Methylibium petroleiphilum PM1: one gene and its partners. The protein of the gene in region 1 interacts with the protein of each later gene in a pairwise test. Links are inferred from orthologs where the notes say so. Each region holds a gene or a part of one and is shown in the gene's direction. Other genes may lie near its edges.

The links.
Region 2: the proteins of rlmB (region 1) and MPE_RS10000 interact in binary tests that used the Escherichia coli proteins (3 or more experiments, as listed by UniProt). The link is inferred for Methylibium petroleiphilum PM1 from one-to-one orthologs.
Region 3: the proteins of rlmB (region 1) and tsaE interact in binary tests that used the Escherichia coli proteins (3 or more experiments, as listed by UniProt). The link is inferred for Methylibium petroleiphilum PM1 from one-to-one orthologs.

What each region holds. Positions count from the first base shown.
Region 1 is NC_008825.1:1,952,347-1,961,952, forward strand. What follows is about bases 4,145-7,022. They hold rlmB (23S rRNA (guanosine(2251)-2'-O)-methyltransferase RlmB), read left to right. Parts: upstream 4,145-5,150; coding sequence 5,151-5,894; downstream 5,895-7,022. Other genes in these bases: MPE_RS09140 (arylesterase), read right to left, coding at 4,145-4,392; MPE_RS09145 (ABC transporter ATP-binding protein), read left to right, coding at 4,407-5,081; upp (uracil phosphoribosyltransferase), read left to right, coding at 5,934-6,563; MPE_RS09160 (MFS transporter), read right to left, coding at 6,575-7,022. Outside these bases: NAD-dependent DNA ligase LigA, read left to right, coding at 1-2,010; def (peptide deformylase), read left to right, coding at 2,037-2,570; MPE_RS09135 (cupin-like domain-containing protein), read right to left, coding at 2,586-3,647; more of MPE_RS09140, read right to left, coding at 3,742-4,144; more of MPE_RS09160, read right to left, coding at 7,023-7,828; MPE_RS09165 (D-2-hydroxyacid dehydrogenase family protein), read right to left, coding at 7,821-8,831; MPE_RS09170 (DUF1993 domain-containing protein), read left to right, coding at 8,936-9,445; MPE_RS09175 (penicillin acylase family protein), read left to right, coding at 9,506-9,606. UniProt on the Escherichia coli protein: Specifically methylates the ribose of guanosine 2251 in 23S rRNA.
Region 2 is NC_008825.1:2,116,737-2,126,445, forward strand. The notes cover bases 4,898-7,878. They hold MPE_RS10000 (bifunctional ADP-dependent NAD(P)H-hydrate dehydratase/NAD(P)H-hydrate epimerase), read left to right. Parts: upstream 4,898-5,612; coding sequence 5,613-7,145; downstream 7,146-7,878. Other genes in these bases: MPE_RS09995 (FAD-dependent oxidoreductase), read left to right, coding at 4,898-5,599; rnr (ribonuclease R), read right to left, coding at 7,173-7,878. Outside these bases: frr (ribosome recycling factor), read right to left, coding at 1-31; pyrH (UMP kinase), read right to left, coding at 55-765; tsf (translation elongation factor Ts), read right to left, coding at 857-1,765; rpsB (30S ribosomal protein S2), read right to left, coding at 1,883-2,626; MPE_RS09990 (amidase), read left to right, coding at 2,850-4,211; more of MPE_RS09995, read left to right, coding at 4,208-4,897; more of rnr, read right to left, coding at 7,879-9,407; MPE_RS10015 (phosphoribosyltransferase), read right to left, coding at 9,632-9,709. UniProt on the Escherichia coli protein: Bifunctional enzyme that catalyzes the epimerization of the S- and R-forms of NAD(P)HX and the dehydration of the S-form of NAD(P)HX at the expense of ADP, which is converted to AMP.
Region 3 is NC_008825.1:2,161,889-2,171,459, forward strand. The notes cover bases 4,917-7,759. They hold tsaE (tRNA (adenosine(37)-N6)-threonylcarbamoyltransferase complex ATPase subunit type 1 TsaE), read left to right. Parts: upstream 4,917-6,024; coding sequence 6,025-6,495; downstream 6,496-7,759. Other genes in these bases: queG (tRNA epoxyqueuosine(34) reductase QueG), read right to left, coding at 4,942-5,991; MPE_RS10225 (N-acetylmuramoyl-L-alanine amidase), read left to right, coding at 6,492-7,759. In the rest of the region: MPE_RS10190 (MarC family protein), read right to left, coding at 523-1,125; MPE_RS10195 (phosphatase PAP2 family protein), read right to left, coding at 1,151-1,864; site-specific tyrosine recombinase XerD, read right to left, coding at 1,902-2,831; MPE_RS10205 (tripartite tricarboxylate transporter substrate binding protein BugE), read right to left, coding at 2,904-3,818; MPE_RS10210 (AEC family transporter), read left to right, coding at 4,010-4,912; more of MPE_RS10225, read left to right, coding at 7,760-7,856; MPE_RS24860 (DUF1294 domain-containing protein), read right to left, coding at 7,945-8,556; MPE_RS10235 (DedA family protein), read right to left, coding at 8,601-9,257; MPE_RS10240 (cation:proton antiporter), read right to left, coding at 9,299-9,571. UniProt on the Escherichia coli protein: Required for the formation of a threonylcarbamoyl group on adenosine at position 37 (t(6)A37) in tRNAs that read codons beginning with adenine.

The sequences.
Region 1 (9,606 bases):
GCCGCCCGCGCCGCGCAACTGCGCGAGCAGCTCGAGTACCACGCCCACCGCTACTACGTGCTCGACGCGCCGGAGATCCCGGACGCCGAGTACGACCGCCTGTTCACCGAACTGCAGGCGCTGGAGGCGGCGCACCCCGGGTTGCGGACGCCGGACTCGCCGACCCAGCGCGTCATCGGCGCGGTGCTCGAAGGCCTGTCGGCGGTGCGGCACGCGGTGCCGATGCTGTCGATCAAGACCGAGACCGACACCACGCCCACCGGTGCGCTGAAGTTCGACGCCGCGGTGCGCAACGCACTGAAGCTGCCGCCCGACGCGCCGCCGCTGCGTTACGCCGCCGAGCTGAAATTCGACGGCTTGGCGATCAACCTGCGCTACCAGGCCGGCCGGCTGGTACAGGCCGCCACGCGCGGCGACGGCGAGACCGGCGAGGACGTGACGCACACCGTCGGCACGATCGAGTCGGTGCCGAAGCAGCTGCGCGGCATCACGGCGCCGGTGCTAGAGGTGCGCGGCGAGGTCTTCATGCGGCGAGACGACTTCGAGGCGCTCAACGAGCGCCAGCGCGAGGCCGGGCTCAAGACCTTCGTGAACCCGCGCAATGCGGCGGCCGGCATCGTGCGCCAGCTCGACGCCAGCATCGCACGCCAGCGGCCGCTGAGCTTCTTCGCTTATGGACTGGGCGACGTGCAGGGCTGGGACGTGCCGCCCACGCACGCCGGGTTGCTGGACGCGCTGGCGGCGCTGGGGCTGCCGGTCGACGCGCACCGCACCGTGGTCGAGGGCGGCGAGGCGCTGGCCGCCTTCCACGCCGGCATCGCGGCTGAGCGCGACGCGCTGCCGTTCGACATCGACGGTGTGGTCTACAAGGTCGACGAGCGTGCGCTGCAGCAGCAGCTCGGCTTCAAATCGCGCGAGCCGCGCTGGGCGGTGGCGCACAAGTACCCGGCGCAGGAGCAGTCGACCCAGCTGGCCGGCATCGAGATCCAGGTCGGCCGCACCGGCAAGCTCACGCCGGTGGCCAAGCTGCAGCCGGTGTTCGTGGGCGGCACGACGGTGAGCAATGCCACGCTGCACAACCGCTTCGAGCTGCGCCGCAAGGGCATCCGCATCGGCGACACGGTGATCGTGCGGCGCGCGGGCGACGTGATCCCCGAGGTGGTGGGTCGCGTGCCCGTCCCGCGAACGGCGTACATCCCCAACTTCCGCATGCCGCGCGCCTGCCCGGTGTGCGGCAGCCAGGCGCTGCGCGAGCGCGGCAGCGTCGACTACCGCTGCTCGGGCGGCCTGTTCTGCGCTGCACAGCGCAAGCAGGCGCTGCTGCATTTCGCCGGGCGGCGCATGATGGACATTGAGGGACTGGGCGACAAGCTGGTCGAGCAGCTTGTCGACGGCGGCATCATCCGCACGCTGCCGGAGCTCTACAGGCTCGGCGTGGCCAAGCTCGTCGCGCTGGAGCGCATGGGCGACAAGAGCGCGGCCAACCTGGTGGCAGCGCTGGAGGCGAGCAAGGCCACGACGCTGGCGCGCTTCCTGTTCTCGCTGGGCATCCGCCACATCGGCGAGGCGACCGCCAAGGACCTGGCGCGACATTTCGGCGCGCTCGACCGCGTGATGGACGCGAGCGTCGAGCAACTGCTGGAGGTCAACGACGTGGGCCCGGTGGTGGCGCAGAGCCTGCGTACCTTCTTCGATCAGCCGCACAACCGCGAGGTGGTCGAGCAGTTGCGCGCCGCCGGCGTGCACTGGGACGAGCACTCCGGCGAGGCCGACCTCACGCCCAGGCCTCTGGCCGGCAAGACCTTCGTGTTGACCGGCACGCTGCCGAGCCTGGGGCGCGAGGCCGCCAAGGAGCTGATCGAGGCCGCCGGCGGCAAGGTGGCCGGCTCGGTGTCGAAGAAGACCGACTACGTGGTGGCCGGCGAGGAAGCCGGCAGCAAGCTCGAGAAGGCTCAGGCACTGGGTGTGGCCGTGATCGACGAGGCAGCGCTGCGCGCGCTGCTGGACTGAGGACGAAACCGGGAGGTGCAGACGCCATGGCTGTTCGAGACATCCTGAAGATGGGCGATCCGCGCCTGCTGCGCATCGCGCACCCGGTGCGCGAATTCGACACGCCCGCGCTGCACGCGCTGATCGAGGACATGTTCGACACGATGGAGGCGGCCAACGGTGCCGGCCTGGCGGCACCGCAGATCGGGGTGGACCTGCAACTCGTGATCTTCGGCTTCACGAAGAGCGAGCGCTACCCGGAGGCGCCGCCGGTGCCGCGCACGGTGTTGATCAACCCGCAGATCACCCCGCTGTCGGAGGATCTGGAAGACGGTTGGGAGGGCTGCCTCTCGGTGCCCGGGCTGCGCGGCGTGGTGCCGCGCCACCAGCGGATCCGCTACACCGGTTTCGACCCGCAGGGCCGGCGCATCGAGCGCGAGGCCGAGGGCTTCCACGCCCGCGTGGTGCAGCACGAATGCGACCACCTGGCCGGGGTGCTCTACCCGATGCGGGTGCGCGACTTCAGCCGCTTCGGCTACACCGAGGTGCTGTTTCCAGGGCTCGATGACGGCGACGATTGAACGGGCGAGATTGCCTCACCAGTCTGAGATTGACGGATTCTCATAGCTGTAAGTGTTAGGGAACACGAAATTTGAGAACGAGAACGACAGACTGACTTCCAGCGAGGCGACCTGGTGCCACCAGCCCAGCGGGAGGAAGACGGTGTCACCCGGTTCCAACACCACCTCGAGCACCTTGACGTCGCGGAAGGCCGGGTAACGGTCAAGGTCAGGATGATCCAAGTCGATTGCGCTGAACACCCCGTCGTGGTTGTATAGACGCGGCGTCTCGAGTGGCGAGATGAAGCGCCAGCGCTTGCGTCCGACCACCTGGGTGTGCAGCAACATCAGGGTGTCGTGATGCAGGGGAGTGACGGTGCCGGCCGGGCCGAACCAGAACGAGGAGCGTTGCGCCAACTGTGCCGGGTCGCAGAATAGCGGCAGCGTTCCAATGTCAGCCAGCAGTGGCGCGAACTCCGGTCGGCGCAAAATCTCGTTGTTGGCGGTCAGATAGTAGTCGTTGGTGGCACCGCCCGCCAGCACGCGATCGACGAAATCGCCGAGCCGGACGTTGTGGCGGTGCTTGAGCTTGTCCTGCTCGTACTTCGGGTTGACGGCCCGTTCCGCCTGGATCTCGACATCGAGGTGACCGAACCGTTCGCGCAGGTCGGCCGGCGACCAGCGATGCAGAGCGGGCCAATCGCCCGCCACGTCGGTCAGCACGAGCGGCCGGGAACCCACCACGTAACGCTCGAAGAACTCGGCCGGCGAAACGTGGCTGCGTTTCTCCACGCCGTCGTAGGCCCAACCCATCTCCCAGATGCGCTGTTGATTGGCCATCACCGAAGCGAACTTGCGCTGCAACTGTTGGTGGCGGCGTGCGGCCACGAACACCGGGTGGACCTCCATCGCGGCGATTGCCTGCTGAGCGGCCTGCCGGTCCAGGCCCGCGGCGACCATGGTGTCTGTCATCGAAGCCGCTGTGCAGTCGCGCAGCCGGTTCTCGGCGATCCACTGCATCCAGCGGGCATCGTCCGGCCGCGGTTGCCGCTGATAGCCTACCGGTTGCGGTGCGGGGGGGATTTCGCGAAGGGCCATGGGGTCGTAGTTCGAATGACCCGTCGAGGAACGAACGGGCGCGTCAACCGGCATGGTAAGCGCGCCGAAGGGCGGACCGCGTTTGAAAAGCGGGCTACTTCGACAACAAGGGCCGCAGCGCCGGCCACACGTTGCCCAGGATGATGGGGTGGGCGGCTTCTTTCGGGTGGATGCGGTCCGGCTGGAACAGTTCGCTCGCGTTCGGCGCATCGCCCACGCCCTTCAGCAGGAAGGGCAGCAGCGCCGTGCCTTCGGCCCGGGCGACCTTGCCGAACAGTGCCGCAAAGTCTTCGTTGTACTGGCGGCCGTAGTTCGGTGGCACCTGCATTCCGATCAGCAGCACCCGCGCACCTGCAGCCTTCGAGGTCCGCGCCATCTCGGCCAGATTGCGCTCGGTCATCGCCAGCGGCAGGCCGCGCAGGGCGTCGTTGCCGCCCAGTTCGACGATCACCACCGCCGGCTTGTGCTGCGCCAGCAGCGCCGGCAGGCGCGAGCGGCCGCCCGAGGTGGTATCGCCGCTGATGCTGGCGTTGACGACGCCGGCGGCGATCTTCTCCTGCGCCAGGCGCTTCTCCAGCAGGGCCACCCAGCCGCTGCCGCGCTGCAGGCCGTACTCGGCCGACAGGCTGTCGCCCACGACCAGGATCATCGGCCGGGTGGCCTGCGCCCGCACCGGCAGGACCACAAGCCCCGCCAACGCCGATGCGGCGAGCTGCTTGATACAGTCCCTGCGACTCAATGACATCCGATTCCTCCTTCATGACCGAAGCGATCATCGCCGTCGAGCACGTCAGCAAGCGCGTGCAGGACTCCAGCGGCGAGCTGACCATCCTGCACGATATCGACTTCTCGCTCGCGGCGCAGGAGTCGGCGGCCATCGTCGGAGCGTCGGGCTCGGGCAAGAGCACGCTGCTGGCCATCATCGCCGGGCTCGACACGCCGAGTGAAGGCACCGTGAGGCTCGCCGGCATCGACCTGTTTGGCCTTGATGAGGACGCCCGGGCCGCAGTGCGCGCCGAGCGTGTGGGCTTCGTGTTCCAGAGCTTCCAGCTGATGGGCAACCTGACCGCGCTGGAGAACGTGATGCTGCCGCTGGAACTGCAGGGCCGTGGTGACGCCCGCGCCGCCGCGACCGAGATGCTGGTGCGCGTGGGGTTGGGTGAGCGGCTGGGGCACTACCCGAAGCTGCTGTCCGGCGGCGAACAGCAGCGCGTGGCGCTGGCGCGTGCCTTCGTCGTGAAACCGGCGCTGTTGCTGGCCGACGAACCCACCGGCAGCCTGGACTTCGCGACCGGCGAGAAGGTCATGGAGCTGATGTTCGAGCTCAACCGCGAGCAGGGCACGACGCTGGTGCTGGTGACCCACGACCGCGCCATCGCCGCCCGCTGCGACCGGCAAGTCAGGATCGAGGCGGGGCAGCTGACGTCCTCGTGAGCCCGGTCGCGGCAGCCGTTGCGAAGCAAGGCACCCGCGGGCAGTGAGACCGCCCCCGATAATCGCCCCATGTCCTCCTCCCCCCGCATCCTGTTCGGCTTCCACGCCGTCACCGTCCGTGTCAAGACGGCCCCCGGCTCCGTCGTCGAGCTCTACATCGACGGCACGCGGCGCGATGCGCGCATGCGCCAGTTCATCGAACGCGCCAAGGAAGCCGGCGTGCGCCTGATCGAGAGCGACGAGCTGCGCCTGCAGGCGCTCTGCGGCACGCACCGCCACCAGGGCGTGGTGGCCAAGGTCACCGCGGCACCGGCCACGAAATCGCTCGATGACCTGCTCGACACGGTGGAGGGCCCGCCGCTGCTGCTGGTACTCGACGGCGTGACCGACCCGCACAACCTCGGCGCCTGTCTGCGCGTGGCCGACGGGGCCGGAGCCCATGCGGTGATTGCGCCGAAGGACCATGCCGTCGGCATCAACGCCACGGTCGCCAAGGTGGCGAGCGGCGCGGCCGAGACGGTGCCCTATTTCATGGTCACGAACCTGGCGCGCACGCTGGGCGAACTGAAGGAACGCAACATCTGGGTCATCGGCACCGCCGACGATGCGCCGCGCACGCTGTACGCAGCGGACCTGAGGCAAGCGGTCGCGCTGGTGCTGGGCGCCGAAGGGCAGGGCATGCGCCAGCTCACGCGCAAGACCTGCGACGAACTCGTCAGCCTGCCGATGGCCGGCGCGGTGGAGAGCCTGAACGTCTCGGTGGCGAGCGGTATCGGTCTTTACGAGGCGGTGCGCCAGCGCGGCGCGACCTGACGCGGAGCCGCGACCACCGCCTGCACATAGACTGCCGACATGCCCGTCCTCGAAGTCCTGCATCCGCTGGTCCGACACAAGGTCGGGCTGCTGCGCGCCGCCGACATCTCGACCAAGAAGTTCCGGGAGATCACCGCCGAGATCGCCCGGCTGCTGGCCTACGAAGCCACGGCAGACTTCCCGCTGGAGCAGGTGACGGTGGAGTGCTGGAGCGGACCGACGGCGGTCGACCAGATCAAGGGCAAGAAGGTCACCATCGTGCCGATCCTGCGGGCCGGCCTGGGCATGATGGACGGCGTGCTCGACATGATCCCGAACGCCAAGATCAGCGTGGTGGGTCTCTCGCGCAACCACGACACGCTGCAGCCGGAGCACTATTTCGAGAACCTGGTCGGTTCGCTGGAAGAGCGCACCGCGCTGATCATCGACCCGATGCTGGCGACCGCCGGCTCGATGATCGCCACCGTCGACCTGCTCAAGCGCAAGGGCTGCCGCGACATTCGCGCGCTGGTGCTGGTGGCCGCGCCGGAGGGTGTGAAGGCGCTGAGTGCGGCCCACCCCGAAGTGCGCTGCTGGACGGCGGCGATCGACAGCCACCTCAACGAGGTCGGCTACATCATCCCCGGGCTCGGCGACGCCGGCGACAAGATCTTCGGTACCAAGGGCTGAGCGGCACGTGCTCAGGCGTGGCGGCTGTCGCGCCGCATGCGGTTTTCGGCCCAGCGGCTGAGCGCCAGCGCCGCGAGCAGCCAGCCCAGGCCGACCCAGTGCAGGCCGCCGTAGAGTCCGGACCCACTGGCGCCGGCGGCTTCCTGCGCTGCGACCAGCGCGCCGCCCCCCGCTGCGCCAACCGCCTGGCCGAGGTAAATGGCCGACGTGTTCAACGCCATCAGTGCCGGCGCCAGGGCCGGCGCGGCCTGACCCAGGCGGGCCTGCTGCGCCGAATTGGCCGCGAACATGCCCAGCGCCCACGGCAGCAGCACGCAGGCCATCGACAGGTAGCCGGTGCCCAGCGGCCAGATCAGCATCGTCAGGGCCACGGCACCGAGTAGCAAGGTCACCGCACGCGCCGCGCCGATGCGGTCGACGTGGCGCGACAGCAGCACGTTGCCGATCAGCCCGAAGGCACCGAACCAGGCGAACAGCAGGCTGATCTGCGTGGGCCCGGCGCCGAGTACCTGCTTGTAGTACGGCGCGAAGTAGGTGAACACGGTGAACTGTCCCGCGCCGAACAGGGCCGTGACCGCCACGATCGCCATCAGCAGCGGGTGCGTCAGCACCTCGCGCCAGGCGCGCAGGTTCATGGCCGGCGGCCGCACGCCGTCGGGCATCACCACCCACACCCAGACGGCGCCACCGGCGGCCAGCAGCGCCACGAGGCCGAAGGCCCAGCGCCAGCCGAGTGCCTCGCCGATGTAGCTGTGCAGCGGCATGCCGAACACCGAGGCCACCGACCAGCCGAGGAAGACGAAGGTGATGGCTCGGCCGCGCTGCGCCGGCGGCGCCAGCCAGCCGATCGCCGCCGCGGCCTGGGGCGTGAACACCGCGGCACCCAGCATGCAGAACGCGCGCACCGGCGCCAGCGCGGCGTAGCTGGGCATCAGCGCCGATACGGCGTGGCCCACCGCATACCAGGCCAGCGTGAAGGCCAGCAGCCGGCGGCGGTCCACGCGGCCGACTGCCGCCGCCAGCAGCGGAGCGCCCAGGCACATCATCACGGCGGCGATCGCGATCAACTGGCCGCCGAGCGCCACGCTCACCTGCAGCGAGCGCGTCAGGTCGTTCAGCGAACCGGCGATGACCATCACGCCGCAGCCGATCACGAAATTGCCGAACAGCAACGCCCAGCGCGCGCCGCGCAGGGCGTCGATTGGCTCAACGTGCGATGCGGCAGGGGCGTCGGCGCTCAGCCTCGCGCCCGGCGCGTCATCCACGCAGGACCCGCAGGGCCTCGGGGTTCACCACGTTGGTCGGCTTGCCCTGGATGAAATTGATGACGTTGTCGAACGCAGCGTCGAAGTACTGCTGGTAGGTCTCCTGCTCGACATAGCCGATGTGCGGCGTGCAGATGGCGTTCTCCAGCCGCAGCAGCGGTGTGCCTTGCATGATGGGCTCGCTGTCGAACACGTCGACCGCCGCCATGCCAGGCCGGCCGCGGTTCAGCGCCGTCACCAGCGCGTGCTCCTCCAGCAACTCGGCGCGGGCCGTGTTGACGAACAGCGCGGTCGGCTTCATGCGCTGCAGGTCCTCGAGCCGGACCAGGCCGCGGGTGGCCTCGTGCAGACGCAGATGCAGCGAGATCACGTCGCAGGATTCGAAGAAGCTCTCGCGCGACGTGGCCACCTCGTGGCCATCGGCCTGCGCCTTGCCGCGTGAGGTGTCGCTACCCCACACCACCACCTTCATGCCGAACGCCCGACCGTAGCCGGCGACCAGCTGGCCGATGCGGCCGTAGCCCCACAGGCCCAGCGTCTTGCCCCGCAGCACCATGCCGAGCCCGAAGTTGGCCGGCATCGATTGCGACTTGAGCCCGGCCTGCTGCCATGCGCCGTGCTTGAGGTTGCTCACGTACTGCGGCAGGCGGCGCATGGCCGCCATGATGAGTGCCCACGTCAGCTCGGCCGGCGCCACCGGCGAGCCCACGCCCTCGGCCACCGCGATGCCCAGACGGGTGCAGGTTTCGATATCGATGTGCGGGCCGGCGCGGCCGGTCTGCGCGATCAGCTTCAGGCGCGGCAGCTTCTCGAGCAACTGTCGCGTGAACTGGGTGCGTTCACGGATCAGCACCAGCACGTCCGCATCGCGCAGCCGCACGGCCAGCTGGCCGTTGCCCTTGACGGTGTTGGTGAAGACCTTGGCGCTGTAGCCCTCGAGCTTGGCGGCGCAGGGGAGCTTGCGGACCGCGTCCTGATAGTCGTCCAGGATGATGATGTTCATGGGCTGCAATGGGCCGCCGTACCACGGCCAGAGCGGTCGATTGTGCACGCCCTGCGCCGGACCGGGGTTACCGGTAGCATCCGCCACCTCACGAGGAGACTCCCATGGCAATCACGATGCATTCGGCCAGCGTGCCCATCTTTCTGACGATGCTCGGCAACCTCGCGAAATGGCTGGACAAGGCCGTGGCGCATGCCCAGGCGAAGAAGTTCGATCCCGACACGCTGCTGACCTCGCGGCTGGCGCCCGACATGCTGTCGCTGGGCAAGCAGATCCAGATCGCCTGCGACAGCGCCAAGTTCGGCGTCGCGCGGCTGGCCGGCGGCGACGCGCCGAAGTTCGACGACTCCGAGTCCACCATCGCCGAGCTGCAGGCCCGCATCGAGGCGACCGCGGCCTACCTCCGCGGCGTGCCCGCGGACCAGGTCGACGGCAGCGAGGACAAACCCATCAGCGTGCCGGTGCGCGGCCGCGATCCGCTGCAGTTCACCGGTGAGCAGTACCTGAAGCACTTCGCGCTGCCGAACTTCTTCTTCCACGTGACCACCGCCTACGCGCTGCTGCGTCACAACGGCGTGGAGCTCGGCAAGGCCGACTACCTGCGCGGGGGCTGAGCCCGCAGCGCCCGTGCGAACCCCGATGCGGCGGAGGAGGGTAGCGACTAGCCTGTTCCCATGAAGTGGATGCGTCGGTGTCTGGCGGCCCTGCTGCTGGCGGGCGTGGGCGTGATCGCGGCCTTGCTGGTCTACCGGCAGCTCGCGCTGCCGATCGCCGA
Region 2 (9,709 bases), 170 kb from region 1 along the record:
CGAACGTCTTCTTGATGTCTGCGATGCTCATGTTGTTGCGATCCTCGGACGGGTTCACACGTGCACCAGGGTGCCCTCGTCCTCTCCCGTCACCACGCGCCTGAGGGCGCCGGGCTTGAAGATCGAGAACACCTTGATCGGCAGCTTCTGGTCGCGGCACAGCGCGAACGCGGTCGCGTCCATGACCTGCAGGTTCTTGCTGATCGCCTCGTCGAAGCTGATCTTGGCGTAGCGCGTGGCGCCGGGATCCTTCTTCGGATCGGCGGAGTAGACGCCATCGACCTTGGTCGCCTTCAACACGATCTGCGCGCCGATCTCGGCCCCGCGCAGCGCGGCGGCGGTGTCGGTGGTGAAGAACGGATTGCCGGTGCCGGCGGCGAAGATCACCACCTTGCCTTCTTCGAGGTACTGCAAGGCCTTCGGCCGAACATAGGGCTCGACCACCTGCTCGATGCCGATCGCCGACATCACCCGGGCCGTCATGCCCTCCTGGCGCATCGTGTCGGCCAGGGCGAGCGCATTCATCACCGTGGCGAGCATGCCCATGTAGTCGGCCGTCGCGCGGTCCATGCCGACGGCGCCGCCGGCCACGCCTCGAAAGAGGTTCCCGCCGCCGATCACCACCGCCACCTCGCAGCCCATCTCGGTGATCTCGCGCACCTCCTGCACCATGCGCACGATGGTCGCGCGGTTGATGCCGTAGGCGTCGTCGCCCATCAAGGCCTCGCCGGAAAGCTTGAGCAGGATGCGCTTGAACGCCGGCATGCGGGGGTCTCCTCGGGTGAACGGTCGGTAGAACGGCAGTTTAGGGGATGGCCCCGGCACTCAGGCACGCGCGCCGGGCCGGGCGCAGCGCTTACTGCCCCTTGGCAGCGGCCACCTGGGCGGCCACTTCGGCGGCGAAGTCGTCGGTCTTCTTCTCGATGCCCTCACCCACGATGTACATCGTGAAGCCCTTGATCGTCGTGCTGGCGGCCTTGAGCATCTGCTCGACGGTCTGCTTGTCGTTCTTCACGAAGGTCTGGTTGAACAACGAGACTTCCTTCAGAAACTTCTGCACCGAGCCCTCGACCCGCTTGGTGACGATCTCGGCAGACTGCGGCGCCTTGCCGGCCGCCTCGGCGGCCTTTGCATCCTCGGCGGCCTTGCCGGCGGCGACGTTGCGCTCCTTCTCGATCAGATCGGCCGGCACGTCGGCCGAGGTCAGCGCCACAGGCTTCATCGCGGCCACGTGCATCGCCACGTCCTTCGCGGCGACATCATCGCCCGTGTACTCGACGACCACGCCGATGCGCGTGCCGTGCAGGTAGCTGACCAGCTTGCTGTCACCGCTGAAGCGCTTGAAGCGGCGGATCGCGATGTTCTCTCCGATCTTGCCGATCAGCGCGGTGCGGGTGGCCTCCACCGTCACGCCGGCGATCTCCAGCGCCGACAGCGCAGCGACGTCCACCGGGGCCTTGGTGGCCACAAGTTCCGCGAGCGTCTTGCCGAAGGCCAGGAAGTCGTCGTTCTTGGAGACGAAGTCGGTTTCGCAGTTCAGTTCCATCAGCGCACCGGTCGTGCCGCTGATGTGCGCCACGACGATGCCTTCGGCCGTGACGCGCGAGGCGGCCTTGCTGGCCTTGCTGCCGAGCTTGACGCGCAACAGTTCCTCGGCCTTGTTCAGGTCGCCTTCGGCCTCGGTGAGGGCCTTCTTGCACTCCATCATCGGGGCGTCGGTCTTGGCGCGCAGTTCGGCGACCATGCTGGCGGTGATTGCGGGCATTGCGTTCTCCGTTCGGTGAAGCGGGGCTGCCTCCGGGCAGCGATCGCTTCGAAATCATTGAAAAAAAGGGGCTGAATCAGCCCCTTGATGAGTGCGCGGGGGCGCCTTGCGACGGGCTCAGGCCGCGTCGCTGACTTCCACGAACTCGTCGGTGCTCTGGGCGGCGGCGACCACTTCGTTGACCGCGTTGGCCTTGCCTTCGAGTGCGGCATCCGCCACGGCACGGGCGTAAAGCGCCACGGCCTTCGCGGAGTCGTCGTTGCCCGGGATCACGTAATCGATCCCCTCGGGCGAGTGGTTCGAGTCCACCACGCCGATGACCGGAATGCCCAACTTCTTCGCCTCGGCAATCGCGATCTTGTGGTAGCCCACGTCGATGACGAACATGGCATCGGGCAGCGCGTTCATGTCCTGGATGCCACCGATGTCCTTCTCGAGCTTGGCGATCTCGCGGGCGAACAGCAGCGCTTCCTTCTTGCTCATGGACTCAAGGCCCGCTTCCTGCTGGGCCTGCATTTCCTTCAGCTTCTTCAGCGACCCCTTGACGGTCTTGAAGTTGGTCAGCATGCCACCGAGCCAGCGCTGGTCGACGTAGGGCATGCCGGCGCGCTGGGCTTCCTGGGCGACCACTTCGCGCGCCTGGCGCTTGGTGCCGACCATCAGGATCGTGCCGCGCTTGGCGGCGAGCGAGCGGGTGAATTTCATCGCCTCGTTGAAGAGCGGCAGCGTCTTCTCGAGGTTGATGATGTGGATCTTGTTGCGATGGCCGAAGATGAAGGGGGCCATCTTGGGGTTCCAGAAGCGGGTCTGGTGTCCGAAATGGACGCCCGCTTCCAGCATTTCACGCATGGTGAGGGACATGGAAACTCCAAAGGTTGGGTCTAAAATCCGGCCAGAATTGCAAGTGATTGCAGCGCTTTGTTGCGACATGCAAGCAGACCTCTTTCGAGTCTTGCAACACCTTTTGGCGACCGGGTTTGCGGATTGCAAATGCCCTTCCGGCTTTTGCCGAACCGACCTCGATCGAACCGACCAGGACAGGCACCGACGTGTTCCAGAAAAACCCTGAGAGTTTAGCACGCCGATGACCGACGACCTGCTCTCCCGGCGCGCCCGGGTGCTTGACGGCACGAGCAGCGCCGGCGCGGAGATCGAGCGCTCACTGCAGCACGCAGCCTCCGCTGCCGTAGCCCCGGCCTTCCTGAAGATCGATGCTGTCGGCGCGCGAGCCGCGGCCCGCGCCGTCGACGCCGCGATCTCCAGCGGCGCCCCGCTGCTGCCGCTCGCCGGTCTGGCCGTCAGCATCAAGGACCTGTTCGACATCGCCGGTCAGGTCACGACCGCGGGCTCCACGGTACTGACCGATGCCGAACCGGCTGCGCAGGACGCGCCCGCGGTGTCGCGGCTGCGGGCCGCCGGCGCAGCGCTGATCGGCCGCACCCACATGACCGAGTTCGCGTTCTCGGGCGTTGGTCTCAATCCGCATTACCCCGCGCCGGCCAACGTGCCAATGGCGACCCTGGACCGCGACACACCGCGCATCCCGGGCGGCTCCAGTTCCGGCGCGGCGGTTTCGGTGGCGAGCGGGGCTGCGTGGGCGGCGTTGGGCTCGGACACCGGCGGTTCGGTGCGAATCCCCGCCGCATTGCAGGGTCTGGTCGGCTTCAAGAACACCGCGTCGCTGACGCCGACCGAAGGTGCCATACCGCTGTCCACCACGCTCGACACGGTCTCGGCCCTGACGCGCTCGGTGCGCGACGCCGTACTGCTGCACGAGTTGCTGTCAGCCCGCCGCGTTGCGCTGCCTGGCCGGCCGCTGAGGGCCACCCGGCTCGCAGTGCCGACAACGCTGATGCTCGACGCGCTGGAGCCTGCCGTGGCCGCGGCCTTCGAACGCGCCGTGGACCGGCTGTCGCGCGCCGGCGCGCAGATCGTCACGCTCGACGTCCCGCCGCTGGCCGACCTGGCGCCGCTGCAGGTCAACGGTGGTTTCGCGAGCTGCGAAAGCTGGGCCTGGCACCGGCACCGGCTCGCGACTCACGAAGCCGACTACGACCGCCGCGTGGTGACGCGCATCCGCCGCGGCATGGCCATGAGCGCGGCGGACTACATCGACCTGCAGAAGGCACGCGCCGCCTGGATCGCTCGCATGCACGCGGCGCTGCGTGGTTTCGACGCGGCGCTGTCCCCGACCGTGCCGATCCTCGCGCCACCGATCGCGGCGCTGGAAGCGAGCGACGAGGAATTCTTCCGCGTCAACTCGCTGCTGCTGCGGAACCCCTCGGTCGTGAACTTGCTCGACGGCTGCGCGATCAGCCTGCCCTGCCAGGCGCCGGGCGACGCGCCAGTCGGCCTGATGCTGTGGTCGCGCGGCCATGCCGACGACGCCCTGCTCGACATGGCCCTGGCCGTCGAAGCCGCGCTGGCCAATGGAGCATTCTCATGAGAGTCGGCGTGATCGGCGCCGGTATCGTCGGCGTGACCACAGCCTACGAACTGGCCGAGGACGGCCACGACGTTACCGTGTTCGAGCGACACAGCAGCGTCGCCTCGGAGGCGAGCTTCGCGCATGCCGGCGTGCTGGGCTCGGGCGATGTCGTGCCGTGGGCTGCGCCCGGCCTTCCTGGACGCCTGCTGCGCGACCTGTTCAGCCGCCATCCGGCGATGCGCGTGCGCCCCTCTTTCGACGCGATGCAATGGCGCTGGCTGTGGCGCTGGTGGAGCGCCTGCCGCGCGCCGAACTTCCCGCAGCGCCGCATCGAGCTGCTGCGCCTGGCGCAGTACAGCCGCGAACGGCTCCGCGTGCTGGACGAGCGGCTGCAGCTGGATTTCGAACGCTCGCAGGGCCTGTTGCTCCTGCTGCGCGAAGAGCGTGACGTTGCCGCGGCACAGCCTCGCCTGGCGCTGCTGCGAGAGCTCGGCATCAGCGTGCGCGAACTGGATGTCGCTGCCTGCCACGCGACGGAGCCCGGCCTCAATCGCGAGCAAGCGCTGGCCGGCGGGATCCAGCTGCCCCAGGACGGCGTGGGCAACTGCCGCCAATTCGCTCATCTGCTGCGCGACGCGGCCGAGCGGCTCGGCGTCGAGTTCCGGTTCGGTACCGTGGTGCGCGCGCTGGAGACCGGGACACGCTCCGACGGCGCCGAACTGCAGCTCGAGCACCTGGCCCTGACCACCGGCTTCGCCTCGAGCCGGGCCACGGCCATTCCCGGCGGCAACGGCAACAAGCATGGCAGCGCGATGGCTCACCGCGCGCGCGCCGCAGCGCGCTATCTCGACCCGGTGTCGGCGGAGGCTTTCGATGCCGTGGTGATCGCCGCCGGTGTCGACGCTGCCGAATTGCTGCCGGGTCTGGGCATCAAGCTGCCGCTGATGCCGATCCACGGCTACTCGCTGACAGCGCCGCTGCGTTCGCCCGAACGGGGCCCGAAGGCGGCACTGGTCGACGAGCGCTACCGCATCGCGATGAGCCGGCTGGGGCAGCGCGTGCGTCTGGCCGGCTGCGCCGAGCTGGGCGGCTCGGTGCAGACGCAGCGACGGGCGGCGGTCGAGACGCTGTACCGCCTGCTCAACGACTGGTTCCCCGGCGCCGCCCACATTGCCCGGCCGCAGGTATGGAAAGGCGCGCGACCGACGCTGCCCGACGGCCTGCCGCTGATCGGCCCCAGCCCGCGCCCCGGCGTGTGGCTGAACCTGGGCCACGCCGACCACGGCTGGACGCTGGCCTGCGGCAGCGCCCGCCTGCTGGCCGACCAGATCGCCGGGCGCTCGCCCGGCTTCGATCCGGGCAGCTTCGCGCTGGCCCGGGCGGCCTCGGGCCTACCGCCTGTCTGACGGATCAGCCAAGATGTTCGATGTTGCGATGCCCTGGGCCGTTCTGGGCGATGGCTCGCGGCGTGACGCGGAGCGGCTGCCGCTGTTCGGTGTGGCCGCAACGCGTGCGCTGGAAATCGAGGCCGCGCGCGCCTTGCCGCCCCACACGCTGATGCAGCGTGCCGGCGGTTCGGTGGCGCGGCTGGCCCTCGCATTGGCGCCGCATGCACGACGCATCTGGATCGCTGCCGGTCCCGGCAACAACGGTGGCGATGGCCTGGAAGCCGCGGCGTGGCTGCAGCGCACCGGCAAGCAGGTGACGGTGAGCCTTGCGCCTTGCGTGCAAACGCCAGTCGATGCAGCAGCGGCCGGCGCCGAGGCACGTGCCGCGGGAGTCGCTCTGGTGGAAAGCAGCGCGCCGCCCGAGCCGCTCGGCCCCGACGATCTGGCCATCGACGCCCTGTTCGGCATCGGCCTGACCCGCGCGCCCGCCGGCTGGGCCCTGGCCGCGATGAGGTCGCTCAACGACGGCGGCACTCCCGTGTTGTCGATCGATCTGCCCAGCGGGTTGGATGCCGAGCAGGGTGCGCTGCTTGACGAGACCGCCGTGGTGCAGGCTCGCTGGACGCTGAGCCTGCTGACCCTGAAGCCGGGATTGTTCACCGCCCAGGGACGCGACCACGCCGGGCAAATCTGGTTCCACGACCTGGGCGTCCATGCCGAGGCCTCACAGGCGAGTGCCGGCCTGCTGACGGGTGCGAGCTCTCTGTGGCCGGCGCGCCGGCATGCGCAGCACAAAGGCAGCTTCGGCGATGTATGGGTGGTCGGTGGCGCCGCCGGCATGGCCGGGGCTGCGCTGCTTGCGGCACGGGCCGCGCTGGCCGCCGGCGCGGGCCGTGTGCATCTGGTACAGCTCGATCCGCAGTCACCGACGCTCGATCCCATGCACCCCGAGTTGATGCTCCGGCCGCTCGCCGCACTGCACGATGCACGCACGCCGCTCGAGAACGCCACGGTGGTGTGCGGCTGCGGTGGCGGCGATGCGGTGCGCGAACACCTGCCGGGCCTGATCGCCCGTGCCGGACGCCTGCTGCTCGATGCCGATGCGCTGAACGCGGTGGCCGCCGACCCGTCGCTCGCTCGCCTGCTCGAAATGCGTGCCGGCCGCGGGCGGGCCGCCACGCTGCTGACGCCGCACCCTCTCGAGGCCGCCCGGCTGCTGGGGCTGCAGACTGACGCGATCCAGTCCGCCCGGCTGTCGGCCGCGGAGCGGGTCGCGCAGCGATGGCACGCCACCGTCGTCCTCAAGGGATCGGGGAGCGTCATCGCGGCGCCTGGGGAAACCACGCTGATCAACGCCAGCGGCAATGCATCGCTGGCCACGGCGGGAACCGGCGATGTGCTGGCGGGCTGGATCGGCGGGCTCTGGGCGCAAGGCCTGTCAGCACGAAGCGCCGCGCTGCTGGGCACGCACACCCATGGCGCCGCGGCCGACGTCTGGTGCGCACACCAGGCGCGTCCCGGGCCGCTGGCCGCGAGCGCGCTGATTGCTCAGCTGCGGCGCTGAGCGCCGCAGCGACTCAGTGGATCGGGCCTACCGCCTCGAACGCTTCGACTTGCGCGGCGCTGCCGCGGTGTCCGCCCCAGCGCTGCGCGCAGGCTTGCGGGGAGTCTTGCTGACCGCCTTCTTGGTCGCCCGCTTGTGCTCGCGGTCGACGTCCTTCACGACCTGCAGTTCCTCGACGGCCGAAGCCGCCTTGTCACGCGGTGCCCGCGGGTTCAGCCCCGATTCGTGGACCAGTCGGAAGTCGATCTTGCGCCCGTCGAGATCGACGCGGCTCACTTGCACCCGCACCCGGCTGCCGACGACGTAGCGCACGCCGGTGCGCTCGCCGCGCAGCTCCTGTCGCGCTTCGTCGAAGCGGAAGTACTCTCCGCCGAGTTCGGTGATGTGCACCAGGCCCTCGACGTACAGCTCGTCGAGCGTGACGAACAACCCGAAGGTCGTGACTGCGGTGACCGCGCCGCCGAACTCCTCGCCGAGGTGCTCACGCATGAACTTGCATTTCAGCCAAGCCTCGACATCGCGCGACGCCTCGTCGGCCCTCCGCTCGTTCGCGCTGCAGTGCGCGCCGGCCGCTTCCCAGGCCATCGCCTCGGCGGTCCGCTTGACGACCAGCTTGCTGGCCTGCTGCGCCTTGGAGGCCGCGGTCGGCCGAACCTTGCGCGTGTGGACGGCTGAGCTGGCGAGCTCGGTGACCTGCAGGTGGTACTTCTTGCTGCCCAGCAGAGCCTTGATCACACGGTGCACCAGCAGGTCCGGGTAGCGGCGGATCGGGCTGGTGAAGTGGGTGTAGGCCGGATAGGCCAGGCCGAAGTGACCGCTGTTGGTCGGCGTGTAGATGGCCTGCTGCATCGAGCGCAGCAGCATCGAGTGGATCTGGGTGGCGTCAGGGCGGTCCTTCGTCGCCTGCGCGATCGCCTGGAACTCACCGGGCCGGGGATCGTCGCCGATCGACAAGCCGAGGCCGAGCGCACGCAGATAAGTCTGCAGGATCGCGCGCTTCTCGGGCGTCGGGCCTTCGTGCACGCGATACAGCGAAGCGTGCTTGTGTGACGCGATGAAATCGGCCGAGCACACGTTCGCCGCCAGCATCGCCTCCTCGATCAGGCGGTGTGCGTCGTTGCGTGTCCGCGGCACAATCTTCTCGATTCGCCCGTTCTCATCGCAGACGATCTGCGTCTCGGTGGTCTCGAAGTCGACCGCGCCGCGCGTGGCGCGCGCCTTCAGCAGGGCGCGATACACCTCGTGCAGGTGCAGCAGGTGCGGCACCAACTCCTTGCGCTTCTGCGCCTCTGGCCCGCGCGTGTTGGCGAGGATCGTCGCGACTTCCGTGTACGTGAAGCGCGCATGCGAGTTGATGACGGCCGGGAAGAACTGGTAGGCGTGTACCTCGCCTGCGGCGTCGACCACCATGTCGCACACCATCGCGAGGCGGTCCTCGTTGGGATTCAGCGAGCACAGCCCGTTGCTGAGCTTCTCCGGCAGCATCGGAATCACGCGCCGCGGGAAATAGACCGAGGTCGCGCGCTCGTAGGCATCGTCGTCCAGCGACTCGCCGGGCTTCACGTAGTGGCTCACGTCGGCAATGGCGACGATCAGGCGCCAGCCGTTCGGCGCCGCCCCCTTGGTCTTGCGGCCGATCGTGACCGGCTCGCAGTACACGGCGTCGTCGAAGTCCCGGGCGTCCTCGCCATCGATGGTGACCAGCGGGACGTCGGTCAGGTCGATGCGCTGCCTCTTGTCGGCTGGCCGCACCTTGTCGGGCAGCTTGGCCGTCTGCGCCAGCGTTTCGGCCGAGAAGCGGTGCGGCACCTCGTACTTGCGCACCGCGATCTCGATCTCCATGCCCGCGTCGTCGATCTCGCCGAGCACCTCTGTCACGCGGCCCAGCGGCTGCGAATGCATCGACGGCGGCTCGGTCAGCTCGACCGCGACCACCTGACCCGCGCTGGCATTGGCAATGCCATTCTTCGGGATCATGATGTCCTGGCCGTAGCGCTTGTCCTCCGGGGCGACCAGCCAGATGCCGCTCTCGTGCAGCAGGCGACCGATGATCGGCGCCTTGCGGCGTTCCAGGATCTCGAGCACCCGCCCTTCAGGCCGGCCCTTGCGGTCGTAGCGGATCACCCGCACGCGGACCCGATCGCGGTGCAGAACCGCCCGCATTTCCTGCGGCGACAGATAGATGTCGGATTCGCCGTCGTCGCGCTGGACGAAGCCGTGCCCGTCGCGGTGGCCTTGGACGATACCCTCGACCTCACTCATTAGCGCAGCACCGAGTGAGGCGCTGCTTGTCTTGTCTTCGTTCTTGATGCTAAAATCTCCGGCTTCGGTACCTAGCCCAGGTGGCGGAATTGGTAGACGCACTAGTTTCAGGTACTAGCGAGTAACATCGTGGAGGTTCGAGTCCTCTCCTGGGCACCAAATCATAAAAGGCCAGCGCAGCGCGCTGGCCTTTTTGTTTTCCGCGGTCGATGGTGCGTGACCTCTCAAACCGCCAGCTTCCTCGCGAGCCCGTCAGGCCGCAGGCTGTCGTAATCCTCGAACGGCTGGTGGATCCAGGGACT
Region 3 (9,571 bases), 210 kb from region 1 along the record:
GCGCTCGACGCCCTCTGGCGCTTTCCGGGCCTGCCGGCCGCCTACTACCTCGACTGGCTGCAGGTCGCCGGCGAGGAGGCCCTGCACTTCACGCTGCTGCGCGAGCACCTGCTGAGCCTGGGCCACGAGTACGGCGACTTCCCCGCCCACGACGGCCTGTGGATCATGACCGAGCGCACCGCCCACGATCCCATCGCCCGCATGGCGCTGGTGCCGCGCACGCTGGAGGCCCGCGGGCTCGACGCCACCCCGCCGCTGCAGCGCAAGTTCGCCGCAGCCGGCGATGCGCGCGCGGTCGAGATCCTCGGGATCATCCTGCGCGACGAGATCGGCCACGTCGCGATCGGCAACCGCTGGTACCGCTGGCTGTGCGAGCGCGAGGGCCTGGACCCGGTGGCGCTCTACCCCGAACTCGCAGCGCGCTACGAGGCGCCGCGCCCGCGTCCGCCCTTCAACCTGGCGGCCCGCACAGCGGCGGGCTTCAGCGCCGAGGAGCTGGCCTACCTGAGCGGATGAGGCAGCTCAAAGGCTGTCAAAGAAGTAGCGCTTCAACCCCGCCAGGATCATCTCCACCGCCACCGCGGTCAGCACCAGGCCCATCAGCTTCTCGATCGCCGACACCATCGAGTGTCCGAGCAGCTTGCGGATGCGGTCGGCCGCCAGCATCACCGCGCCGCACACCAGCATCGCCGCGCTGACCGCGCCGACCCATTGCATCAGCTGCTGCGGCTGCCGCGAGGCCAGCAGCAGCACCGTGGCCATCGCCGACGGCCCGGCCAGCAGCGGCACCGCGAGCGGGAAGATGAAGGGCTCGCGCGCGCCCCCGTCGGACGCGTAGATCTGCGAGCCCGACGTGAAGATCATGCGGATCGCGATGATCAGCAGGATCACGCCGCCGGCCACCTCGAGCGAGCGCTCCGACAGGTGCATCAGGTTCAGGAAGCCCTGCCCCGCGAACATGAAGGCCAGCAGCACGCAGAAGGCGATCAGCACCTCTCGCACCGCCACGCGGGTGCGCCGCTCGGGCGGCACGCCCTTCAGCACCGAGATGAAGATCGGCAGGCTGCCGAAGGGGTCGAGCACCAGCAGCAGCAGGACGAAGGCGGAGACGAAGCTGTGATCCATGGCCCGATTGTCCCAGGCCGGCGCCTCAGGTCTCGCCCGTGCGCGGCGCCGGGGCGCCCGCCGCAGGGCGGACGAGCGGACGGGGCGCCAGCGAAAGCAGGCTCAGCCAGCCCACCAGCCCGCCCAGCGCGCTGCCGGCCAGCATGTCCAGCGCCACGTGCTGCCGGATCGCCAGCGTGGCGTACAGGATGCCCATGCACCAGAGCGCGTTCAGGCCGCGCATCACCAGGCCGGCCGAGGTCTGACGGAACACGCGCTCGAACCACACCGCGGTGTACACCGCGAACGCCGCGTGCAGCGACGGGCAGGCGTTGCCGGCTACGTCGGCCGATTTCAGGAAGGCCACCGCCTCGTGGCGGGCCCAGTCGATGTCGAACTCGGGCACCTTGCTCGGCCAGAACCAGAAGATCGCCAGCCCGACCAGGCTCAGCAGCAGCGCCGACAGCGCATAGGTGCGCACCTCGCGCGCGTCGTCCAGCAGCGCCGGGGCGATCGACACGTAGAACCACAGCGACGCATACAGCGGCAGCGCGGCGGGCTGGAAGTCCACCCAGTCGTCCATCGCGATCAGCGGCATCGTCGTGATCGCCTGCGGCGTGTGGCGCATCACCCAGAAGTAGGCCACGAAGAACAGCGTGATGCCGAGCGTGGTGCCCGTCATCTTCACCAGGCTCAGCACGCGGGTGCGCCGGCGCAGTTCGTGCAGCCAGCCGACGGGAGGCAGGAGGCGGTGCTTCAAGGCCCCGATGGTAGTCGGCCGCTCCTGCGGCCCGTGTTCAGCCGCGCGGGTGATGCTGTGAGTGCAACTGCTTGAGCCGCTCGCGCGCCACGTGCGTGTAGATGGTCGTGGTGGAGATGTCGGCATGGCCCAGCAGCATCTGCACCGCACGCAGGTCGGCGCCGTGGTTGAGCAGGTGCGTGGCGAACGCATGCCGCAGCGTGTGCGGCGACAGTGGCACCTGGATGCCGGCGGCGCCCGCATGCCGCTTGATCAGCTGCCAGAACGCCTGCCGCGTCATCGGGCCGCCGCGTGCGGTGACGAACAGCGCGTCGCTCGCCTGGCCGCCCAGGATGGCCGCGCGCGCCTCCGCCAGGTAGCGCATCAGCCAGCCGTGCGCCTCCTCGCCGAACGGCACCAGCCGCTCCTTGCTGCCCTTGCCGGTGACGCGCAGGGCCGCCTCCGAGTAGCCCACGTTCACGCTCTTCAGCGTGACCAGCTCGCTGACGCGCAGGCCGCTGGCGTACAGGATCTCCAGCATCGCCCGGTCGCGCAGGCCGAGCGGCGTGTCGACGTCCGGCGCCTCCAGCAACGCCTCCACCTGCGCCTCGCTCAGCGTCTTGGGCACCCGCAGCGGCTGCTTCGCGGCCAGCAGCTTCAGGGTCGGATCGGCGCTCAGCCGATGCTCGCGCAGCGCCCAGCGGAAATAGCGCCGGAAGACGGTGAGCCGACGGTTCGCGCTGGTCGCACGCGTGCCGGCGTGCCGCTCCAGCGCGTAGGCGCGCAGGTCGGCCTCGCCGCTGCCGTCGAGCGGCTTGCCGCTGGCGTGGACCAGCCAGCGCGCATACAGCGTCAGGTCGCGCCGGTAGGCGGCCAGGGTGTTGTCCGACAGCCCGTCCTCGACCCACAGCGCCTCGAGAAAGGCGTCGATCGCGACCGCACTGTCGGCGGGCAGCGGGGGCAGTTCGTCGTGTGGCTCGGCTGACATCAGGCACGCAGTGTGCCTAAAGCTGGCTCACCCCCGTTGGAGCCGCTGGACAGCACGAGCCAGGGGTGGGCTTCAGTCGAGTTTCAACTTCTGCTGCTCGACCACCTTCTTGTAGACCTCGAACTCGGCCTGCGTCTGGGCGGTGAACTGCTCCGGCGTGTTCGCCACGATCAGCGAACCGGTGTCCTCGATGCGCTTGCGCACCGACGGGTCCTCGAGCGTCTTCTTGGTCGCGGCGGCGATCTTGTCGACCACATCCCGGGGCATGCCCTTCGGGCCATGGAAGCCGTAGTAGGCCATCCGGTTCACCGGCTCCAGCCCCACCTCCTTGAAGGTCGGCACGTTCGGCAGCACCGCCAGGCGCTCGGGCGCGGCCACCACGATCGCGATCAGCCGGCCGTCCTTGATGAAGGGCAGCGCCGACGGCAGGTTGTCGAAGATCATCGGCACCTGGCCCGCCACCGTGTCGTTGAGCGCCGGGCCGGCGCCGCGGTACGGGATGTGCGTCACGAAGGTGCCCGACAGGCTCTTGTACAGCTCCATCTGCAGGTGGCCGATACCGCCGGTGCCGGAGCTCGCGAAGCTGTACTTGCCCGGGCTCTTCTTCAGCTCGGCGAGGAAGCCCTTGTAGTCGCGGGCGGGAAAGCTGGGGTGCACCGCGATGACGTTCGGTGTCGCCGCGATGTTGATGATCGACGTGAAGTCGGTCAGCGGGTTGTACGGCGTCTTCGGGTTGATGGCCGGGTTGGACGCCGTGGTGGACACCGTGGCCATGCCGATCGTGTAGCCGTCCGGTGCCGCCTTGGTGATCTCGTTGGCACCGATGATCCCGCCGCCGCCGGCCTTGTTCTCGACCACCACGGTCTGTCCGAGCGGGCCGTTCATCTTCTCGGCCACGACACGGGCCACGATGTCGGTGGTGCCGCCCGGCGCGAACGGCACGATCAGCCGCACCGGCTTGCTCGGGTAGGCCTGGGCGAACACCATCGTGACCGGGGCGAGGGCCGCCAGCACCCCGCAGGCGGCCACCACGATGCGACGCGAACTCGAAACCATTGAGCGCTCCTGGAAGAATTGGGCAATGCGGTCGACTGTGCCCCCGAGGTTTGCCATCGCCGATTGTGGAAACCCCTCACAGGGTCAACCGTTACTCTAGGAGCCCCTGCCCCGGTTCCGACATGCGCGACATCCTGCTCCTGCTGCCCGACTTCCTGCTGATCGTGGTCGGCTTCCTCGTCTGCCGCTACACCACGCTGAACCGCCCGATCTGGGAGTCGATGGAGAAGCTGGTCTACCACCTGCTCTTCCCGGTGCTGCTGTTCACCTCGATCGTTCGCAACCCGCTGAATCCGGCCGATGCCGCCTCGCTCGCCCTCGGTGGCGTGGCCACCGTGGTGCTGGGCATGGGGCTGGCCTACGCGCTGGGTCGCTGGCCCGGGGTCGACCCGATGCTGCACGCTTCCGGGGCGCAGACGGCGTTCCGCTTCAACTCCTACGTGGCGCTGGCGATGGCTGAGCGCCTGGGCGGCGCGGCCGGCGTGGCCCAGATGGCCGTGCTGGTGGCGGTGTGCGTGCCGCTGTGCAACGCTGGCGCGGTGCTGCCTCTGGCGCGCCACGGCGGCCACCACCTCGGCCGCGAGCTGATGCGCAACCCGCTGATCCTCAGCACCTTGGGCGGCCTGGTGGCGAACCTGCTGGGGTTGCAGTTTCCCGATGCGGTCGGCACCACCCTGCAGCGGATCGGCAGCGCAGCGCTGCCACTGGGGCTGATGGCGGTCGGCGCCGGCCTGCAGCTGGGAGGGCTGACGATCGCACCGAAACTGGCCACCGCGCTGCTGACGATCCGCCATGCGCTGCTGCCGGCCTTCGCGCTCGGCTTCGGCCTGTGGCGGCAATTGCCGCCGCTCGAACTGACGGTGCTGGTGGCCTTCGCTGCGATGCCCACCGCGTCGAGCGCGTACGTGCTGGCGGTGCGCATGGGCGGCCACGGGCCCTTCGTGGCCGGGCTGGTGACCGTGTCGACCCTGCTCGGCATGGTCACGCTGCCCGCGTGGATCGCGCTGCGGCTCGCGGTGGGCTGAGTCCGCCCGTGCACCGGCCGCGAGGCCGCTCAGGCGCGCTGCGCCAGCGCCCAGTCGATGTGCTCGCGCAGCAGCTCGCTCGCACCGTAACGCGCCGCCTGCAGCGCCTGCGCGACCGCCGGATCGCCCTGCTCACGCCAGGCATTGCCCAGCGCCACCGCCAGGTTGCGCCGCCAGCGCGCGGGGCCGATGCGTCGGATCGCGCTGCCCTCGGTCCGCTTCAGGAATTCGGCCTCGGACCAGGCCCACAGCCCCAGCAGCGTCGGCGCATCGAAGACCTCGCGGGTGTCGAAGTCGGGCAGCACGGCGCGCGTGGCGTATTTGTTCCAGGGGCACACCAGCTGGCAGTCGTCGCAGCCGTAGATGCGATTGCCCATCGGTGCGCGAAGCTCGGCCGGGATCGGACCGTCGTGCTCGATCGTCAGGTAGGAGATGCAGCGCCGCGCATCGACCCGTCGCTCGCCGACGATCGCCTGCGTGGGACACACGTCGATGCAGGCGCGGCAGCTGCCGCAGTGCGCGTCCACCGGCTCGGTGAGCGGCAGCGCCAGGTCGACGTAGATCTCGCCCAGGAAGAACATCGACCCGGCCTCGCGCGACAGCGCCAGCGTGTGCTTGCCGCGCCAGCCGATGCCGCTGCGCGAGGCCAGCTCCACCTCCAGCACCGGCGCCGAATCGGTGAACACGCGGTGGCCGAACGGGCCCAGCCGCTCACCGAGCCGATCGGCCAGTGTCTGCAGCCGCGCGCGCAGCACCTTGTGGTAGTCGCGGCCCCGGGCATAGAGCGACACGGTCGCCGCCTCGGGCCGGCGCAGGCGCTCGAACTCGATCGTCTGCCAGCCCTCGGGGAGCGCGGCCGGTAGGTAGTCCATGCGCGCGGTGATCACGCGCACCGTGCCCGGCACCAGCTCGCCGGGCCGTGCCCGCTTCAGCCCGTGCAGCGCCATGTAGTGCATGCTGCCGTGGAAGCCCTGCGCCAGCCAGGCCAGCAGGCCGGGCTCTGCGCTGCGCAGGTCCACGTCGGCCACACCGATCTGTGAAAATCCGAGCTCGCGCGCCTCACGGCGCAGCCCGGCCATCACGGCCTGCTCGTCCGGGACGCCTTGCGTTCGATGCATCCACCGATTCTAGAAACCCGACACGAACACTGGCCCGACGAGGACGCCTGCGCGGCGCGCGCGTCCGCACTGGCCGCCCATGCGGCGCTGCGCGACGCCTTCGTCGAGCTGCAGGGACCGCTCGGCGCCGGCAAGACCACCTTCACACGCCACCTGCTGCGCGCGCTGGGCGTCACCGGCCGCGTGAAGAGCCCGAGCTATGCGGTGGTCGAACCGTACGAACTCGCCACCGGGCCTGCCTGGCACTTCGACTTCTACCGCTTCGGTGACGAGCGCGAGTGGGAGGACGCGGGCTTTCGCGACATCTTCGCGGGCCCGGGCCTCAAGCTCGTGGAGTGGGCGCAGAACGCCGGCGAGACCCTGCCCGTCCCCGACCTGCGCGTGGAACTTGCGCCGCTGGATGGCGACCAACGCGCCGTGACCCTGATGGCCTACACCGAGCGCGGCCGGGAGCTGCTGCGATGAAACCCTCCCGACGCCGACTGCTGCAACGCGCCGGTTCGGTCGTGCTGCTGCTCGGCTCGCGCGAACTGGCCTTCGGCGCCAGCATCGTCGCGGTGCGCGTGTGGCCGGCAGCCGACTACACCCGCGTGACCATCGAGTCCGACACCGCGCTCGCCGCGAAGCACTTCATGGCCGAGAACCCGCAGCGCGTGGTGATCGACGTCGAAGGCCTCGAACTCAGCCCCGAGCTGCGCGAGGTGGTCGGCAAGGTGAAGGCCGGCGATCCCTTCATCTCCGGTGTGCGCGTCGGCCAGAACCAGCCGCGCGTGGTGCGGCTGGTGATCGACCTGAAACAGCCCACCGCGCCGCAGGTCTTCACGCTCGATCCGGTGGCCGCCTACCGGCACCGGCTGGTGTTCGACCTCTACCCGACCGCCGAGCGCGACCCACTGCTCGCGCTGGTGCAGGAGAAGGTCTACGCCGACCGCGCCGCCGCCGAGCCCTCGGACCGCGCCGCCTCGGCGGTGAACGACGCACTGGGCGACTTCATCGGCCAGATGGGCGGGCACGGCAACAAGCCCGCCGCCAGCGCCACCGGGCCGCTGCCGGTGCCGCCGGTGGCCGGCAGCGAGCCGCCGTCAGCGGGTGCTGCGGCGGCCAAGCGCATCGCCGAACGGCTGGTGATCGTCGCGCTCGATCCCGGCCACGGCGGCGAGGACCCCGGCGCCATCGGCCCGACCGGCCTGCGCGAGAAGGACGTGGTGCTGCAGGTGGCGCAGCGCCTGCGCGCCCGCATCAACGAGCAACCCAACATGCGCGCGATGATGACGCGCGACGCCGACTTCTTCGTGCCGCTCAACGAGCGCGTGCGCAAGGCGCGCCGGGTGCAGGCCGACCTGTTCATCTCCATCCACGCCGACGCCTTCATCAAGCCGCATGCGCGCGGTGCCTCGGTGTTCGCGCTCAGCGAGCGCGGCGCCACCAGCGTGGAGGCGCGCTGGATGGCGCAGAAGGAGAACGCCGCCGACCTGGTGGGCGGCACCAACATCAAGAGCAAGGACGCCGCCGTCACGCGCGCCCTGCTCGACATGAGCACCAGCGTGCAGATCCGCGACAGCCTGCGACTCGGCAGCGAAGTGCTGGGCCGCATCGGACAGGTCGGCCGGCTGCACAAGCCGCGCGTCGAGCAGGCCGGCTTCGCGGTGCTGAAGGCGCCCGACGTGCCCTCCATCCTGGTGGAAACGGCCTTCATCTCCAACCCCGAGGAGGAGAAGCGCCTGCGCGACCCGGCCTACCAGACCCAGCTGGTGGAGGCGCTGCTGAGCGGCATCCTGCGCTACTTCGCGAAGAACCCGCCGCTGGCGCGCAACCGCTCCATGTGACGGACAGAACCGGCCTTGCACCGGTGTCGCGGTGTCGCCGCTGGCCTGCCTGGGATGTGGGTGCTATCGAGGGCGTCGAGCCATTTCGTCACAACCACGGCAGCGGAAGCACACCCGCATGCAGGACGACGAACCCCGCGACATTCAGCAGCACAGTCAACCAAAATGCGGCCACGAAACTCGGCTTGGAGGACTTGTGCCGCAGGAACTGCTGCGCGACCAGGGATCCGGGCCAGCCGCAGGCGAGCCCGATGAGGAGCAGTGTTCCTTCGGACGTTCGCCAGCGCTTCTGGATGGCCGCTGACTTGTCCAGCGCGTATGCCATGAAGGCAACAAGACTGACGAACACGTAGATGGCCGCGACGACCGGCTTGACCGGCCAGTGACTCGCCACAACGTAGTAGATCGCGACGAATGCGGGAATAGCGAGTAGTCGGGGGAGCGTCCAGTCAGCCGGGGCTTCGGAGCGCAGCGGCTTGCGGGATCGACCACGCACCGGGTACTGCACCGAGCGCGCGCGCTTCTTTCCGTTGGGGCCGAGTTCTACCTCGAAAGTTACGGCCTGCCCGACGGTAGGTCGACCGGTTCCTGAAGGAAAGGCCTTGATGTGGACGAAGATATCCTGCCCACCATGAACCGGATCGATGAAGCCGAAACCGCGCTCATCGTTCCAGGATTTGAGTTTGCCGTCGAGACGCATGCGAAGACAACAGACAGTGGCGGAACTCGCACCGAACTGAGCCGTCAGACGGCCTGCGCCTTGCCCTCGCCGCGGCTGGCGCGCCAGGCGCCGAACAGCGCCACCACGCCGGGGATGATGATCATGGCCCAGATGATCTTGCTGAGGTTCTGCTGCACCCACGGGATGTTGCCGAACCAGTAGCCGGCGAGCACCAGGCCGCAGACCCACAGCACCGCCCCCAGCACGTTGTAGGCGGTGAACTTGCCGCGGCTCATCGCGGCCACGCCGGCCACGAAGGGCGCGAAGGTGCGGATGAACGGCATGAAGCGCGCCAGCACGATGGTGATGCCGCCGTAGCGCTCGTAGAAGGCGTGGGCCTGGTCGAAGGCGCGCTTGTTGAAGAAGCGCGAACTCTCCCACTGGAACACCTTCGGTCCGAAATAGCGCCCGATCGAGTAGTTGGTCTGATCGCCCAGCACCGCGGCCACCAGCAGCAGCCCCATCGCCAGCGGCAGGCTCATCAGCCCGGCGCCGCACAGCGTGCCCACCACGAACAGCAGCGAGTCGCCGGGCAGGAAGGGCATCACCACCACGCCGGTCTCGACGAACACGATCAGGAACAGCAGCGCGTAGACCCAGGCGCCGTAGGCCTGCACGAAGGCCGCGAGGTGCACGTCGACGCGCAGGATGAAGTCGATCAGGTAGGCAATGATTTCCATGGGACGCGATTATCCGGGGCGACCGTGACGGCGACGGCGGCTCACAGCCGCGCGCGGATGGCGCGGGTGATCTGCTCGGTCTGCTCGTCCAGCGCATCGACCACGAACTCGGCGCCGAAGTCGCGCAGCCAGGCGGCCTCGGCATCGTTCATCGCCGCGCCGACGATCTCCACGCGCGGGTTGAGCTGGCGCGCCGCGCGACAGACCTGCATCTTCTCCACCAGCGGCATGTCGGCCACCACCAGCATGTGCGCCTGGCCCAGTCCGGCGGCGGCCAGCACATCGGGGCGTCCGGGGTCGCCGTAGATCTGGGC